Regions from separate parts of the Devosia sp. A369 genome, predicted to be linked through region 2. Evidence: predicted binding sites of a transcription regulator. Region 2 holds the regulator's gene; the other holds the start of a gene.

What was found. Region 2 encodes HrcA, which represses chaperone genes, less so after heat shock. Its sites were predicted from a motif close to GTTAGCACTCNCNNNNNGNGAGTGCTAAC; they were not measured.
Positions count from the first base shown of each region.
Region 1: the regulator HrcA is predicted to act here: its motif matches at 3,534-3,562, upstream of ACX3OZ_RS04470 (co-chaperone GroES).

Region 1 is NZ_JBTMWV010000002.1:195,516-203,461, reverse strand. It holds gene ACX3OZ_RS04490 (sigma-54-dependent transcriptional regulator) at 60-1,487, shown strand; gene ACX3OZ_RS04485 (DMT family transporter) at 1,496-2,446, opposite strand; gene ACX3OZ_RS04480 (hypothetical protein) at 2,473-2,667, opposite strand; gene ACX3OZ_RS04475 (DUF427 domain-containing protein) at 3,060-3,422, opposite strand; gene ACX3OZ_RS04470 (co-chaperone GroES) at 3,607-3,897, shown strand; gene groL (chaperonin GroEL) at 3,951-5,591, shown strand; gene ACX3OZ_RS04460 (BrnA antitoxin family protein) at 5,734-5,970, shown strand; gene ACX3OZ_RS04455 (TSUP family transporter) at 5,982-6,731, opposite strand; gene ACX3OZ_RS04450 (glycosyltransferase family 2 protein) at 6,747-7,946, opposite strand.
Region 2 is NZ_JBTMWV010000009.1:50,613-58,558, forward strand. It holds gene gshB (glutathione synthase) at 1-182, opposite strand, end outside; gene ACX3OZ_RS12865 (YraN family protein) at 222-611, opposite strand; gene rsmI (16S rRNA (cytidine(1402)-2'-O)-methyltransferase) at 580-1,467, opposite strand; gene ACX3OZ_RS12875 (penicillin-binding protein activator) at 1,546-2,799, shown strand; gene ACX3OZ_RS12880 (hypothetical protein) at 2,777-3,103, opposite strand; gene hemW (radical SAM family heme chaperone HemW) at 3,177-4,334, opposite strand; gene ACX3OZ_RS12890 (non-canonical purine NTP pyrophosphatase) at 4,324-4,968, opposite strand; gene rph (ribonuclease PH) at 5,165-5,881, opposite strand; gene hrcA (heat-inducible transcriptional repressor HrcA) at 5,998-7,098, shown strand; gene grpE (nucleotide exchange factor GrpE) at 7,176-7,754, shown strand; gene pncA (bifunctional nicotinamidase/pyrazinamidase) at 7,811-7,946, opposite strand, start outside.

The sequences.
Region 1 (7,946 bases), on a different contig from region 2:
ACACCGGGCCGCCCCTGCGGCGAACACCGGGCAATAGTACCGAACGAGGACCGTGCCGCATGGCGATGCAGACGCGAAGCAACGGCGAACCCCATGGCCGGCTGCTGCTGATCGACGCGGACGATGCCGCTGCGCAGCTGGTGGCCGACATCCTGACCCAGAGCCTGGGCGGTTGCCTGCGTGTCACCGTGGCCAGTTCGGGCCGCCAGGCGGCGGACCTGCTGCGCCAGAGCGGCTTTGATATCGTGCTCGCCGATCTGGTGAGCCTGAAAGATCTCAGCGACAGCAATGACGACGCGGTGGCGCGCATGGTGCGGCTGGCCGATGGTGCGCTGTTTGTGGCTCTATCGGATGGCGCATCGGTGACGGCGGCCGTCGGGGCAATGCGGGCTGGGGCGCATGACTATGTGGTCAAGCCGGTCAACGGCCCGGCGATGGCGGCGCGCATCGGCGAGCTGGCCCAACGCCATGGCAAGGCGCGGGCGCTGGCTATCGAGCCGCGCGCCGAGGGCCTGTCGGATTTCGCCGGCTTCATTGGCGCCTCCAGCGCCATGCAATTTGTCTATGAGCAGATCGGGCGCATCGCCACCTCGTCGGCGCCGGTGTTCATCACCGGGGAAAGCGGCACCGGCAAGGATGTCTGTGCCGAAGCGCTGCACTCGAAGGGCCCGCGCTTCAACAAGCGCATGGTGGCGATCAACTGCGCGGCAATTCCGCGCGACCTGATGGAAAGCGAATTGTTCGGCGTGGCGCGCGGCGCCTTTACCGGCGCCCATGACGACCGCAAGGGCGCGGCCGAACTGGCCGATGGCGGCACGCTGTTCCTCGACGAAATCGGGGAAATGGATCTGTCTTTGCAGAGCAAGCTGCTGCGCTTCCTGCAGACCGGCACGCTGAGCCGGGTCGGCGAATCGGGCGTGCGGCAGGTGGATGTGCGGGTGATCTGCGCCACCAATCGCAATCCGATGCAGCTGATCTCGGAAAAGAAATTTCGCGAGGACCTGTTCTATCGCCTGCATGTCCTACCGATTCACCTGCCGCCGCTGCGGCAGCGGCCGAATGATATCATGGTGCTGGCCCGCCATTTCCTGGCGCGCTATGCGGCCGAGGAGCATAAGCGCTTCAGCGGCTTCGCTCCCGAAGTGGCGAGCCTGCTGACCTCGGCGGAATGGCCGGGCAATGTGCGGCAATTGCAAAATCTGGTGCGGCGACTGGTGGTGATGTGCGACGGCGGTGACATCACCATGCCGATGCTGCTGGCGGCCGATATCGAATCACGCGGCGTGGTGGCGCCGGTGGAAGCCGCGCCGCGCCCCGAACGGCGTCCCGTCGTGCTGCCGATGTGGCAGCAGGAGCAGCGCATCATCGAAGACGCCATCGCCAGCTTCGGCGGCAATGTCTCGCTGGCGGCCGCGGCGCTGGAAATCAGCCCTTCCACGATCTACCGCAAGCGACAGGGCTGGGCCGAAATGGCCGCGACCGGCTAAGGCAGGCGCTAAGGCGTATTGGCTTCGCGGGCCTTGACCCGGTCGAGGCCGAGATAGTGTTCGCGCAGGATCACGACGATGCCGGAGGCGACGATGATCACGGCGCCGAGCAGCATCGTCAGGGTCGGCACATCGCCGAACACCACGAGGCCAATGACCAGGGTCAGCAGCAGCGAGACATATTCGAACGGGGCGATCACCGACATGTCGGCATAGCGGTAGCACGAGGTCAGCAGCAGCTGGCCGATGCCGCCGGCAAAGCCCGCCGCGATGAGCAACGCCGCCTGCTCCGGCGTGGGCATCACCCAGCCAAACGGCAGGGTCAGCAGCGACAACAGGCTGGCGCAAATGAAGAAATAAACCACGATGGCCTCGGTGCGCTCGGTCTGCACCAGCCTGCGCACCTGCATCATGGCAAAGGCGGTCAGGATAGCGCCGCCAAAGGCAGCGATGGCGCCCACGGCTTCGCTATCACCGAGCACCCCGCCACCGGAAAACAGCGTCAGGCGTGGCCACAGGATAACCACGACGCCGCACAGCCCCACGATCACGGCCGACCAGCGAAACACGTGCACCCGCTCCTTGAGCAGCAGGGCGCTGAACATCACGATCAGCAGCGGCGCGGCATAGCCAATGGCGGTGGATTCAGGCAGCGGCAGACGGGTCAGGGCAAAAAAACCCAGCCCCATGGAGCTGACGCCAATAATGGAGCGCAGCGCATGGCCGCCAAAATTGCTGGTGTGGAGGGCCGTGCGCAACTGACGACGCCATAGCAGCCAGACGACGACTGGCAGAATGGCGAAGAAACAGCGAAAAAACACCAGTTCCCCAGCGGGGATGGTGCCGGTGGCCTTGAGCAGGGTCGCCATGACGACGAAACAGCAGACCGAGAGCACTTTGAGCGTGATGCCATGCAGGGGGCCAGCCCGGGGGCTGGCGGCGGGTGCGAGAGCGCTCACGACAGTCTCTTAATAGCCAGCCAGAATCAGCGGCTGGAGGCCTGCTCCAGCTTTTCCTTGGCAATGCGCGCGGTGGCGAAAGCCTTGTGCTCGGGGCCAACGGCACTGCCGCTCTTGACCACCTTGCCGGTGGAATCCTGAAGTTCCCACTGCCAGTTGGCATTGGGGCCGCTGCCGCCCTTGAGGCGCAGCTTGATCTGAAGGGTGTTGTCCTGGGTCATGACTGCCTTATGGCCCAGCTTGGCGCGGGGGGAAAGAGGGAAAGTGCGCGATAGGGGCAGTTCCCCGCAGCGATGAGCTTATCCCTCTTATCCCCGCCGCCAAATCTTCCGGCATACTCCACCCATCTTTCCGGGATACGGGCGGCGCTGCAGCGACCGGTGTCCGGCGAGACGGTCGGGAGGGGGGAGGTCGCGCTCCGCCCTGGGCTGTGCGGATGGGGCATTCGGGCATGGGGCTACGGTTCCATGCTGGGGCTTGCGGTCTGCCTTCCGAGAAAAACCCGACGCCCCGAGGCGGTTCGTCTCACTATTTTATACTTACCAGAGGCGACAACCGCCTCGGGGCTCCGCTCGTTCATGACAACCGCACCACAGGCGGGGCCTTGGCACGCCTACACTTCGGAGAACCGATATTCGATGCGATCGCCCGAGAAGGTGAGGTGATCGCGGATCGGCTCGACCAGCGGACACGGGTCGGGATAATAGGTGACCTGATCGGGGCCATCGGCAGTGAGGGTCTTGATGGTGTAATAATGGGCCTCGCCCTTATAGGGGCAGACAGTGCGGGTCTCCGAGCGCTCAAGGATATCTTCGCGAATATCGGCACGCGGCAAAAAGATGCGCAACGGCGCGCCCGGCTCGTCGAGTTCCAGCGCGTGGAGCGAACTGCCGATTTCGGCATCGTCGAACACCACATGCACTCGGCCGTGGGCGGGCCTGATCTTGATATCCTTGTCGAGACATTCGCGCGTCATGATGGCCTGCCACTTTCAAAAATTGGAGCGATCAGGGTCAACGCACGGGAGCAAAAGCGGTTCACCCGACCTTGACTCATCAGAGCACCAATCTTATATCCCCTGCACACTGTTAGCACTCTACGTCTACGAGTGCTAACAGTGCCGAAATTACAGTATTGTGCTGCCAAAAGGAGCAAAAAACATGGGCTTTCGTCCTCTGCACGACCGCGTGGTCGTCCGTCGTCTCGACGGTGAAGAAAAGACCAAGGGCGGGATCATCATCCCCGACACCGCCAAGGAAAAGCCCTCCGAGGGCGTGATCGTCTCCGTGGGCCCCGGCGCTCGCGACGAAAGCGGCAAGATCAATGCGCTGGACGTCAAGGCTGGCGATCGCGTGCTGTTCGGCAAGTGGAGCGGCACCGAGGTCAAGCTGAACGGCGAAGACCTGCTGATCATGAAGGAATCCGACATCATGGGCATCGTCGAAGTCTAAGCGACTTCGCTGCCCTTTGTCATTTTCCCAACCAACTTTAAGGAGCGCCCCTCATGGCCGCTAAAGAAGTAAAATTCTCCACCGAAGCCCGCGACAAGATGCTGCGCGGCGTCAACATCCTGGCCAATGCGGTCAAGGTGACCCTCGGCCCCAAGGGTCGTAACGTCGTTATCGAAAAGTCCTTTGGCGCTCCGCGCATCACCAAGGACGGCGTTTCGGTCGCCAAGGAAATCGAACTTGAAGACAAGTTCGAGAACATGGGCGCCCAGCTGGTTCGCTCGGTTGCTTCCAAGACCAACGACACGGCCGGCGACGGCACCACCACCGCTACCGTGCTGGCTCAGGCCATCGTCAACGAAGGCGTCAAGGCCGTCGCTGCCGGCATGAACCCGATGGATCTCAAGCGCGGCATCGACATGGCCGTTCTGGAAGTCGTCGCGAACCTGAAGTCGCGCGCTGCCAAGATCACCTCGTCGGCTGAAGTTGCCCAGGTCGGCACCATCTCGGCCAATGGCGAGAAGGAAATCGGCGACATGATCGCTGAGGCCATGCAGAAGGTCGGCAACGAGGGTGTCATCACCGTCGAAGAAGCCAAGACCGCTGAGACCGAGCTCGATGTCGTTGAAGGCATGCAGTTCGACCGCGGCTACCTGTCGCCTTACTTCGTGACCAATGCAGAAAAGATGACGGCTGTGCTCGAAGAGCCGCTGATCCTGCTGCACGAGAAGAAGCTCTCCAACCTGCAGGCCATCCTGCCGATCCTGGAAGCTGTTGTTCAGTCGCAGCGCCCGCTGCTGATCATTGCCGAAGACATCGAAGGTGAGGCTCTCGCGACCCTCGTCGTCAACCGTCTGCGTGGCGGCCTCAAGGTTGCTGCCGTCAAGGCTCCGGGCTTCGGCGATCGCCGCAAGGCCATGCTGGAAGACATCGCCATCCTGACCGGTGGCCAGGTGATCTCGGAAGATCTCGGCATCAAGCTCGAGAACGTGACCATCGACATGCTCGGCACTGCCAAGCGCGTTGAAATCACCAAGGAAACCACCACCATCGTTGATGGCGCTGGCTCCAAGGACGACATCCAGGGCCGCGTTGGCCAGATCAAGGCGCAGATCGAAGAAACCACTTCGGACTACGACAAGGAGAAGCTGCAGGAACGTCTGGCCAAGCTCGCCGGTGGCGTTGCAGTGATCAAGGTCGGCGGCTCGACGGAAGTTGAAGTCAAGGAGCGCAAGGACCGCGTCGACGACGCGCTGAACGCTACCCGCGCTGCTGTTGAAGAAGGCATCGTCCCCGGCGGCGGCACTGCCCTCCTCCGCGCCTCGTCCGACCTCAAGGTCAAGGGTGCAAACTCTGACCAGCAGGCTGGCGTCAACATCGTTCGCCGTGCTCTGCAGGAGCCGGTGCGCCAGATCGCCAACAATGCGGGCGACGAAGGCTCCGTGGTTGTCGGCAAGATCCTCGAAAGCACCTCGCTGACGTTCGGCTACAACGCCGCAACCGGCGAATATGGCGACATGATCGCCATGGGCATCGTTGATCCGGTCAAGGTAGTGCGTCATGCGCTGCAGGACGCCGCATCGGTGGCTTCGCTGCTGATCACGACCGAAGCCATGATTGCTGAACTGCCGAAGGACGCAGCGCCCCAGATGGGCGGCGGCGGCGGCATGGGCGGCATGGGCGGTATGGACTTCTAGTCCAGCCAACCCGGATAAGTTTGAGGTTCGTTTCTTCCCAGTCACGAACTTCACGCAAGGCGCGGTGGCAACACCGCGCCTTTTGCTTGCGCGCACCCGGCCCGGTCGCGCTAGAATAGCCCAACCAATCAGTGAGGATTCGATGCGGACACCCCGACGCGGCAGCGCCTTCGATCAGGCCGAAGCCGCCTTCAAGGCCGCCACCACCAAGCCCGTAGCAACGGCAACGCCGAAAGTGGCCACGCCACCCCAGGGCAAGGAAATGGTAACGCTGCGGCTGGACCGCGCCGTGCTGGAGCATTTTCAGGATGAAGGTCCGGGCTGGCAGGACCGTATCAATCTGGCGCTACGCGCCGCCGCCGGGCTCGAAGCCGAGTAGCCGTCGCCAGCTCAGCGGAAGAAGAGCAGCCGCAGCGCCAGGGCGATCGAGACCACCACCACCAATGGCCGGATGATCTTGGCGCCGTAGCGGATGCCGGTGCGCGCGCCGATATAGCCGCCGATGATCTGACCGATGGCCATGGCGATGGCCACCGGCCACACCACCGCGCCGGCCGGAATAAAGATCACCAGCGCCGCCAGGTTCGACACCAGATTGAGGATCTTGGTATTGCCCGAGGCCCGGGTGAGCCCAAGGCCGAACAGCATGACGAAGCCGATGGCGAAGAACGAGCCGGTGCCCGGCCCGAAAATCCCGTCGTAAAAGCCCACGACCAATCCCAATATCGGAACGAACGGGCCAAATGGCAGCCGCGCGGCCTTGTCGGCGTCCGAGAGGTTGGGCGCAAACAGGAAATACAGCGCGATGCCGATCAGCGCGACGGGCACCGCTATGTCGAGCAGCCCGACATCGGCTCGCTGCACCACCAGCGCACCCAGCAGACTGCCGGCAAAAGTGGTCGTAACGGCAGGCACCAGGGCCTTCAGCGAGACAAAACCGCGCCGCCAATAGGTGACCGCGGCTATCGTGGTGCCGACGACCGATTGCATCTTGTTGGTGGCCAGCGCCGCAACCGGTGGCAGGCCAGCCGAGAGCAGCGCTGGCACCGAAATCATGCCGCCGCCGCCGGCGATGGCATCGATGAAGCCGGCCAGCATGCCGACGGCGCCCAGCGCCAGAAGAACCATAGGGTCGAGCATGAGGGTCCGGCGGGTTTAGTTCGGTGGGTCGAGGGGAGGCGTGGCGTCGGCGATCCGGCGCTCATAGATCGGAATATTGATCATCGAGGACATGAAGCCGCTCATCATCAGCTGAAAGCCGCTGACCAGCGCTGTCAGCGCCAAAATCACCGGGCGCATGGTGGTGCTGGGGTTCAGTGCGCCGAAATCGCGCCGCGCCCATTCGCCCAGCCCCCAGAACAAGGCCCCTGCCCCGATCAGCATCAGCAGCAGCGCCACCAGCAGAATCCGCTCCAGCGTCAGCGCTTCGAGCATGCGGTCATAGTTGCCCGAGCGCGGAATGAAGCCATAGCGCGAGGCAAAGCGGCGGCCGATGATCGCAAAGGCGATGGATTGCACGCCGACGATGATGCAGAGCGCCGCCACCAGGAAGGTGTGCACGTCGAAATTGACATGGCCGAGCCGGAACGGGCCGGGCAGCAGGATGCCGCCGACCAGCAGGCCGACGCCCAGCAACATGATGCCGGGATAAAGGAACAGCCAGCGTGGAGAAAACAGCAGCAGGAAGCGCAGATGGCGCCAGCCGTCACGGAACGAGCGCAGATGCGGCGGGCGCGAGCGGCCATCCTTGACCAGCGTGGTCGGCACTTCGCGCAGATCGAGCTGGGCCAGCGTCGCCTTGACCACCATTTCGGAGGCGAATTCCATGCCGCTGGTGCGCAGATTGAGCGCCAGCACTGCGGCACGCGAGAAGCCGCGCAGCCCGCAATGGAAGTCGGCAATCGGGGTGCGGAAGAATAGCCGCCCCACGGTGCTCAGCACCGGATTGCCGATATAGCGGTGGTGCCAGGGCATGGCGCCGGGGCCGATACCACCCTTGAAGCGATTGCCCATGACTAGATCGGCACCATCACGAAGCTGTTCGACAAAAGCGTCGAGCCGGGAGAAATCATAGCTGTCGTCGGCATCGCCCATGATGATGTAGCGGCCGCGCGCGGCCTGGATGCCACCGGCGAGGGCCGCGCCATAGCCGCGCTGCGGCACCGGCACCACGCGGGCGCCAAGGCCTTCGGCCAGTTCACGCGACCCATCGGTCGAGCCATTGTCGGAGATGACGATTTCCCCGGCGATGCCGGTGCGCGCAAGAAAGCTCTGCGCCTTGGCGATGCAGGCCGCCAGCGTCTCGGCCTCGTTGAGGCACGGCATCAGGATGGTCAGTTCAAGTTCGTCAGCCAC
Region 2 (7,946 bases):
TCGAAGACGCGGATCGGGGCGGCTAGTGCCGACACCACATTGCCGCGCAGCGCCAGCGTATCGGGCGTGTAATGCAGCAGCTCGTGGCCGCGCGCTTGCGCCTCCAGCATCATGGCGAAGGTGGAGTCGCCGAGGGGATTGATGGTGGCGACATGGTCCATCTGAACCGCGACTTTGAGCATTTTTGGCCCTTTTTGATCTGTGGTCGGGCGGCCGGAGCTTCAGCTGGCCGCATCGAAGGCGTTGATGACATGGCGCGGCCATCTGCCTTGTGCAAGGAAAATTACATCGAAGCGGCAGTTCGCCTGTGCTGCGGCGGGGTGGCGGGCCAGCCAATATTGCGCGGCGCGGGTGATGCGCGACTGGTTGACCGACGCCAGCGTCTCGGCTTCGCTGGATGCCTGACGGCGCGCCTTGACCTCGACAAAGACGATGGTGCCGAAGCGGCTGGCGATCAGGTCGATTTCGCCGACCGGGGTTTTGTAGCGTTGCGCGATGATGCGGTAAAATTGCAGGCGCAGCAGCCAGGCCGCCAGCAACTCGCCGCGCTGGCCGCCCTGGTAAGCCTTGATGCGCGCCTTACTTTTCGGCTTTAAGGGCGAGGGCGGCATCATAGACCTCCTTGCGCTTGAGCCCATATTGCTTGGTCACGTCATCGACGGCGACGCGCAGCGGCTGGTCAGCCATCGCTGCCAGCAGAGCCGCCTGCCATTCGTCGGCGTCGGGAGCGGTGGGCGCGGCGGCGCCGGCGACGACAATGACGGCTTCGCCCTTGGTTTCGGTGTCGGCAAAGGCAGCAGCCAGCGCGGGCAGGGTGCCGCGATGCACCCGCTCGAAGCGCTTGGTCAGTTCGAGCGCCACCGCGGCTTGGCGGTCTCCCCACAATTCAGCCATCGCCGCCAGCGTGTCGTCCAAGCGGCGCGGGCTTTCGTAGAACACCAGCGTTTCACGTGAATCCGTCAGCGCCTTGAGCGCATTGACGCGGGCGCCGGCCTTGGGCGGCAAAAAGCCGTGAAAGGCGAAGGCGTCGGTGGGCAGGCCCGCCACCACCAGCGCCGACAGCAGCGCCGAGGCGCCGGGAATGGGGAAGACCGGCTGGCCGGCTTCAGCGAGAGCGCGGATCAGCGGGAAACCGGGGTCGGACAGCAGCGGCGTGCCCGCGTCGGAAATCAGCGCGATGGCTTCGCCGGCGGCGACGCGGCGGACGATGTCCTCGGCCTTGGCCCGCTCATTGTGCTCATGCAGCGCCACGCGGCGCCCCTTGATGCCGTAGTGATCAAGCAGGCGGGCCGATTGCCTCGTGTCCTCGCACAGCACCACAGAGGCGGCCGCCAGCGTTTCCAGCGCGCGAATCGTGATGTCGCGCAGATTGCCGATCGGGGTAGCGACGACATAGAGGCCAGGCGCCAGTGGCGGGGCGGCAAATGTGGTGCCGGCGATGAAATAGCCCGAATTGGTGTCCGACATGCCCATTCCGCTGGTTGAGAATTGGTTAAGCAATTGCTGCCAAGTGTTAACAGACTGCTAGCATTGAGAGGCCCGAAAATGCGGATTTTCGGAAACATCGCCACTGCCATAGCACGCGGCGTCGGATCGGCGCTGCTGGTTTTGCTGGCCGCCTGTGCGCCGCTGCAACTCGGCTCCCGGGTGCTGGATTTTGGTGGCCCGGTGGGAACGCCCGACCAGCCGGGCCAGATGACGCCGAACCAGCCCCTGCAACCGAGCGGGCCGAGCCAGAGTTTTGGCCGCGGACCGGTGCCGGTGACGCTGTTGCTGCCGCTCTCGGGCGATCCCGGCATCGCCAGTGTCGGCCAGTCACTGGCCAATGCCAGCCGGCTGGCGATCAGCTTCATCGAGGCCAATCCCAATATCGCGGAAAACATCACCATCACCCTGCGCGACAGCGGCACCAGCGTGCAGGGCGCGACGGCGGCGGCCAGTGCGGCGGTGAGCAGCGGGGCCAAATTGATCCTGGGGCCCTTGCGCGCCGAGCAGGTGACGGCAGCCGGCGCGGTGGCGCGTTCGGGTGGGGTGCCGCTGATCGGCTTTTCCAACAATCCGATAGCGGCGAGCCCGGGCGTGTATTTGCTCAGCGTCTTGCCAGACATGGAGATGAAGCGCTCGCTCAACTGGCTCAAGACGCAGGGCAGACGCGGCATTGCCGGGGTGTTCCCGACCAGTGAGTTCGGCCAGGCGCAGCAGACAGCGTTCCGCCAACAGGCCATTGCCGCAGGCTATGCGCCCAATGCGGTCTATAGTTTCTCGTCAGTCGGGGAAGCCCAGCAGATCATCAATCAGGCGCTGCCCGAGATCAAAAAGGGCATGATCGACACGCTGTTCCTGCCCGACCGCGCCACCGCGCCGAATTTTGGCCTGCTGCTGGCGCAGGCCGGGGTGACGCCGGAGATGGTGCAAATCGTCGGCTCGGCCGATTGGGAGGGCGATCCGAGCATCGCCAGCAGCAGCGCCTTGGTGGGCGCGATCTATCCCAGTGTCGACCCGGCCGGCATGGCGGCAATCAGCGGCGATTATCAGCGCCAGTTCGGCGGTCAGCCGCACGCGCTGGCCACCCTCGCCTATACCGCAACCATCCTGGCCAATGTGAACACGCTGTCGATGGCCAATCCGCCCTATAATCCGGTGCTGCTGACCAGCCCGCAGGGGTTCAATGGGCGCGACGGGGTGTTCCGGTTTTTGGGCAATGGGCGCAGCGAATACGCGCTGGCGATCAAGCGTCTGGCGCCGGGCGGGGCGCAGATGCTGGAGGCCGCGGGCTCTAAGCGTCTGTCCGGCGCCTGACCTCAGCCAACGCAACCTCGACATCTACCATCGCATTGTTCAAGGCCAGTTTGGCAGCATCGAGAGCCATTGCAGCGTTGTGTAGCGATTTTCCCGACGAGTAGGGTCCTGCTGGCGGAAAATCCGACAGCGGCGACGGAACAATTTCTGGAAAAGTCCTACCCTGCTTGACATCCGCAACGCGGCCCGGGTTTACGCCAAACCACGCTGCGATGTCATGATTTCTGTCGCCTCTCAGCAGCATACCTTTTACGACTGCAGCATCAGTATCAGACAAGCGAATTCCGCTATTCTCTGCCTTCATCCCGCATCTCCATTCATGCGAGATGCATTATTGCCCGTTGCAGTTTAGATTCCAATATACTTTGGAGTCTTGCTTAAGCCGCCAGGTCGGCGACCACGGCGTCGAGCACCGGAAAGCCCTTTTCCGTCACGCGGATATTGCCATTCGGCAGGGTTTCCACAAAGCCGTAGCCCTTGAGGGTATCGATCTGGCGCTTGGAAATCTGGCGACCGGAGAGGGCGGTGAAGCGGGCGGGGGAGATGCCCTCCTTGAGGCGCAGCCCCATCACCAAAAATTCGTCGCCCTGTTCTTCCCAGGTGAGCACATCGTCCACCACCAGGCCGTGCCCCTTGTCGACGACCTTTTTCTGCCAGTCGAAGGGCATTTTTTCGGCGGCGGTGGCGTGGCGCTGATTGTTGATCATCAGGCGGCCATGAGCGCCCGGACCGATGCCGGCATATTCGCCATAGCGCCAATACAGCATGTTATGGCGGCTTTCCTGGCCGGGGCGGGCGTGATTGGAAATCTCGTAGGCTGGCAGGCCAGCTTCGGCCGTCAGCTCCTGGGTCATTTCATAGAAATCGGCGGCCAGATCTTCGTCCGGCAGCTTGAGCTTGCCGGCCTGCTGCAGATCGAAATAGCGCGTACCCTGCTCGATGGTGAGCTGGTAGAGGCTGAGATGGCCGCGCGCCATCCACAGCGCTTCCTTGAGCTCGTCTTCCCAATCATGCAGCGTCTGGCGCGGACGGGCATAGATCAGATCGAAGCTCGAGCGCTCGAACACCGATTGCGCGATGCGCACGGCGGCGATAGCTTCGTCGACGGTGTGACGGCGGCCCAGTTCGGCCAGCGGGCCGGGGCGCAGTGACTGCACGCCCAGCGAGACGCGATTGATGCCGGCGGCGCGGTAGCCCTTGAAGCGGTCGACTTCGACGCTGGTCGGATTGGCCTCCAGCGTGATCTCGGCATTGGCGTCCATGGTCCAATGCTTGGCGATGGCGTCGATGATGCGCGCCGTCGAGTGCGGGTTCATCAGCGACGGCGTGCCGCCGCCGAAAAAGATCGACTGCACGACGCGGCCCGGCGCCATGGCGGCAGCGGTGGCGATTTCGCGCTCATAGGCGGCGACATAGTCGATTTCGTCGAAGGCGCCGCGATGGACATGCGAGTTGAAGTCGCAATAGGGGCACTTGGCCGCGCAGAAGGGCCAATGCACATAGACCCCGAACATGTCGTTGGGGTTAGCGCTCAATCTGGTTCTCCACGAACAGGGCGAAAGCGCGGGCGCGATGGCTCAGGCCCTGCTGACCGGGGGTCCAACTGTGCTTCATGTCCGGCGGCATCTGGCCAAAGGTGATGTCGTAGCCGGCGGGCATGAACATCGGGTCATAGCCATGGCCCTGCTCGCCGCGCGGCGGCCAGACCAGGGTGCCGTCGCATTTGCCGACATAAAGCACGTCGCGGCCATCGGGATGGGCGAGGCAGAGCGTGGCATTGAACGAGGCCTTGCGGCGCGACGGCTCGGTAGCATTGGCGGCCTGCAGCGCATCTTCGACGCGCTTCATGGCGCGGTTGAAATCGCGCGGCACGCCGGCCCAGTCAGCGGTGTAAACCCCGGGATCGCCATTCAGCGCATCGACGCACAGCCCCGAATCATCGCTTAGCGCGATCATGCCGGCGCCTTGCGCGGCGGCATGGGCCTTGGTGCGGGCGTTCTCGGCAAACGTCGTGCCGGTTTCGTCAGGCTCGGGCAGGCCGAGTTCGCCGGCCGATACCAGCTCAAGACCAAACGGGGCGAACAGCTCCTGGAATTCCTTGAGCTTGCCGACATTGTGGGTGGCGAGGACCAGACGGTCGCCTTCGCGGAGTTTTGCAATACTGGTCATCGTGCGGTTGACCCTCCGAGGGCGGTCTTGCGGGTTTCGCTCTTCGTCCGACCCGCAGCGGGGCGAGGCGACAGATCGAGGGCGCGGGTAATGTCATGCCAGATCGCGCAAGTCTCCGCCGACACCACACGGTCTGCCTCGCCCGCCTGGGGCGCAGGCCGCGGTGAAGGGGCGGCTTTTTTGCGCGTAAAGAACTTCATGCGGTCAGCGCCGTCTGTTGCAGCAGGGTCAAATCGGCAATGCCCTGCTCGGCTAGCGTCATCAGGCTGTTCAGCTCGTCGCGGCTGAACGGGACCTGTTCGGCAGTGCCCTGGATTTCAACGAATTTGCCCGAGCCGGTCATGACGAAATTGGCGTCGGTATGGGCTTCGACGTCCTCGAGATAATCGAGGTCGAGCACCGGGGTGCCGCGATAGATGCCGCAGGAGACGGCGGCGACCGAATCACGCAGCGCCTTGCCCTTGGTCAGCTTGCGCTCATCCATCCAGGCAATAGCATCGGCCAGCGCCACATAAGCGCCGGTGATCGCCGCGGTGCGGGTGCCGCCATCGGCTTCGAGCACGTCGCAGTCGATGGTAATCTGGTTTTCGCCCAGCAGCTGCATATCGACCACGGCGCGCAGGCTGCGGCCGATCAGGCGCTGGATTTCCTGGGTGCGGCCGGTCTGCTTGCCGGCGCTGGCTTCGCGGCGGGTGCGCGAACCAGTGGCGCGGGGCAGCATGCCATATTCGGCGGTGACCCAGCCCTGGCCCTTGCCGCGCAGCCAGCCGGGCAGGCTGGTTTCGACCGAGGCGGTGACCAGCACCTTGGTATTGCCGAACGAGACGAGGCAGGAGCCCTCCGCCTTCATGGCGACTTTGCGCTCAATGCTGACTGCGCGCATCTGATGGGGCTCACGTCCGGAAGGGCGCATTAGGATTCCACGAAAAATTACTGTTAACCGCCTCTTAACCCTCCTCGCCCCGGCTCACAAGCACTGGCGGCTTGGCGCGCAGCAGCAATGCGCTTAAATGAGAGCGCAGGGTTAAAGTGAACGATTTTATCGAAAGCCGCATAGTGAAGCCGCAAGAAGACTTTCTGAGCGTGCTCAACGCCCGCAGTCAGGACATATTCAAGAAGATCGTCGAGCGTTATCTCGAGACCGGCTCGCCCGTGGGATCACGCGATCTCAGCCGCATGCTGCAGACCGGGCTGTCGCCGGCCTCGGTGCGCAATGTCATGGCGGACCTCGAAGATCTCGGGCTGATCGCCGCGCCGCATACCTCGGCCGGGCGCGCGCCGACCCAGGAAGGGCTGAGGTTTTTCGTCGATGCCATGCTCGAAGTTGGCTCGGTCAATGAGAGCGAGCGCGCCCAGATTGCGCACTCCATCGAAGGCCAGCAGCGCGGCCAGGTGGAAGATGTTCTCACGGAGGCCAGCCAATTGCTCTCCGGCCTCAGCCAGGGCGCCGGCGTGGTGATCGCCACCAAGGCCGACGTGGTGCTGCGCCATATCGAATTCGTGCGGCTCGACGCCACCCGCGCCATGGCCATTCTGGTCGGGCAGGACGGGCAGGTGGAAAACCGCATCATGGATATTCCGCCGGGGCTCACCGCCGGAGTGCTGACCCAGGCCGGCAATTATCTGGCCCATCATGTGGTGGGGCGCACCATTGCCGAGGCGCGCAAGGCGCTGGCTGACCGGCAGGCCGAACAGCGCGCCGAGCTGGATGAACTGACGCAGAAGCTGGTGGATGCCGGCATCGCCACGCTGGGCCAGGCTTCGGCCAATAGCCAGCCGACGGTGATCGTGCGCGGCCGGGCCAATCTGATTAATGACACCATGGCGAGCGATGAGTTGCTGCGCATGCGGCAATTATTCGATGAGCTGGAAAGCAAGGACGGCTTGCTCGACCTGCTCGGCGACGCCGAGAAGGCGCAGGGGGTGCGAATTTTCATCGGCTCGGAAAACAAGCTGTTTTCGCTGTCGGGTTCGTCGGTAATCCTGTCGCCCTATAAGGACGCCAATGACCGCATTGTCGGCGTGCTGGGCGTGATCGGGCCGACGCGGCTGAATTACGCGCGCATCGTGCCGGTGGTGGATTATACCGCAAACGTGATCAGCGCGATGATGGCCAGAAAGCGGACTTAGCGGCGGAGGCTTGAAAATCCGGTCGTATTGGCCGATATGCGGGACAAATCCTTTGACTGTTATGCGGAACAAAACAGATGAGCGACGACAACGCCGCCCCGGGCGAAATGCCTGAAGTCGAAATCCCGGTCGAAGAGACCATTGATCCGGTGGAAGCGCTGCGCGCCGAGAATGCCGAGCTCAAGGATCGCGTGCTGCGGACCATCGCCGAGATGGAAAACCTGCGCAAGCGCACCGAGCGCGACGTGGCCGACACGCGCAGCTATGCCATTGCCGGCTTTGCCCGCGACATGCTGAGCGCCACCGATGCGCTGAACCGCGCGCTGGTAATGCTGCCGGAAGGCACCCGCGAATCCGAAGACCCGACGGTCAAATCGCTGATCGAAGGCATCGAGATGACCGAGCGCGAAATGCAGCGCCTGCTGGCCAAGCATGGCGTCGTGCCGATCGAGGCTGAGGGCCTGAAGTTCGATCCGCACAAGCATCAGGCGATGTTTGAAGTGCCGGACGCGACCAAGCCGGAAGGCACTGTGGTGCAGGTGGTGCAGGGCGGTTTCGCCATTGGCGAGCGCGTGTTGCGACCCGCCATGGTCGGCGTCGCCAAGGGCGGTCCGGTTGCGGCTCCCAGCGGCGAGCCGGTCGACAAGAGCGCCTGATTTAGACCAATAGTTTCACGTGAATCCCCGCGAAAGCGGGGATTTTCTTTTGTGGGTTAGCCCAGAATATCCTTGGACTGGATGCGCTCCACGCCGGCTTCAGCCATGGCGGCCCAGGCGGCGGCGAGGCTGCCATTGGTGTCGATGGCGCGGCTGGCGTCGTCAATGACGGTGACGTCGAAGCCGCCGGCG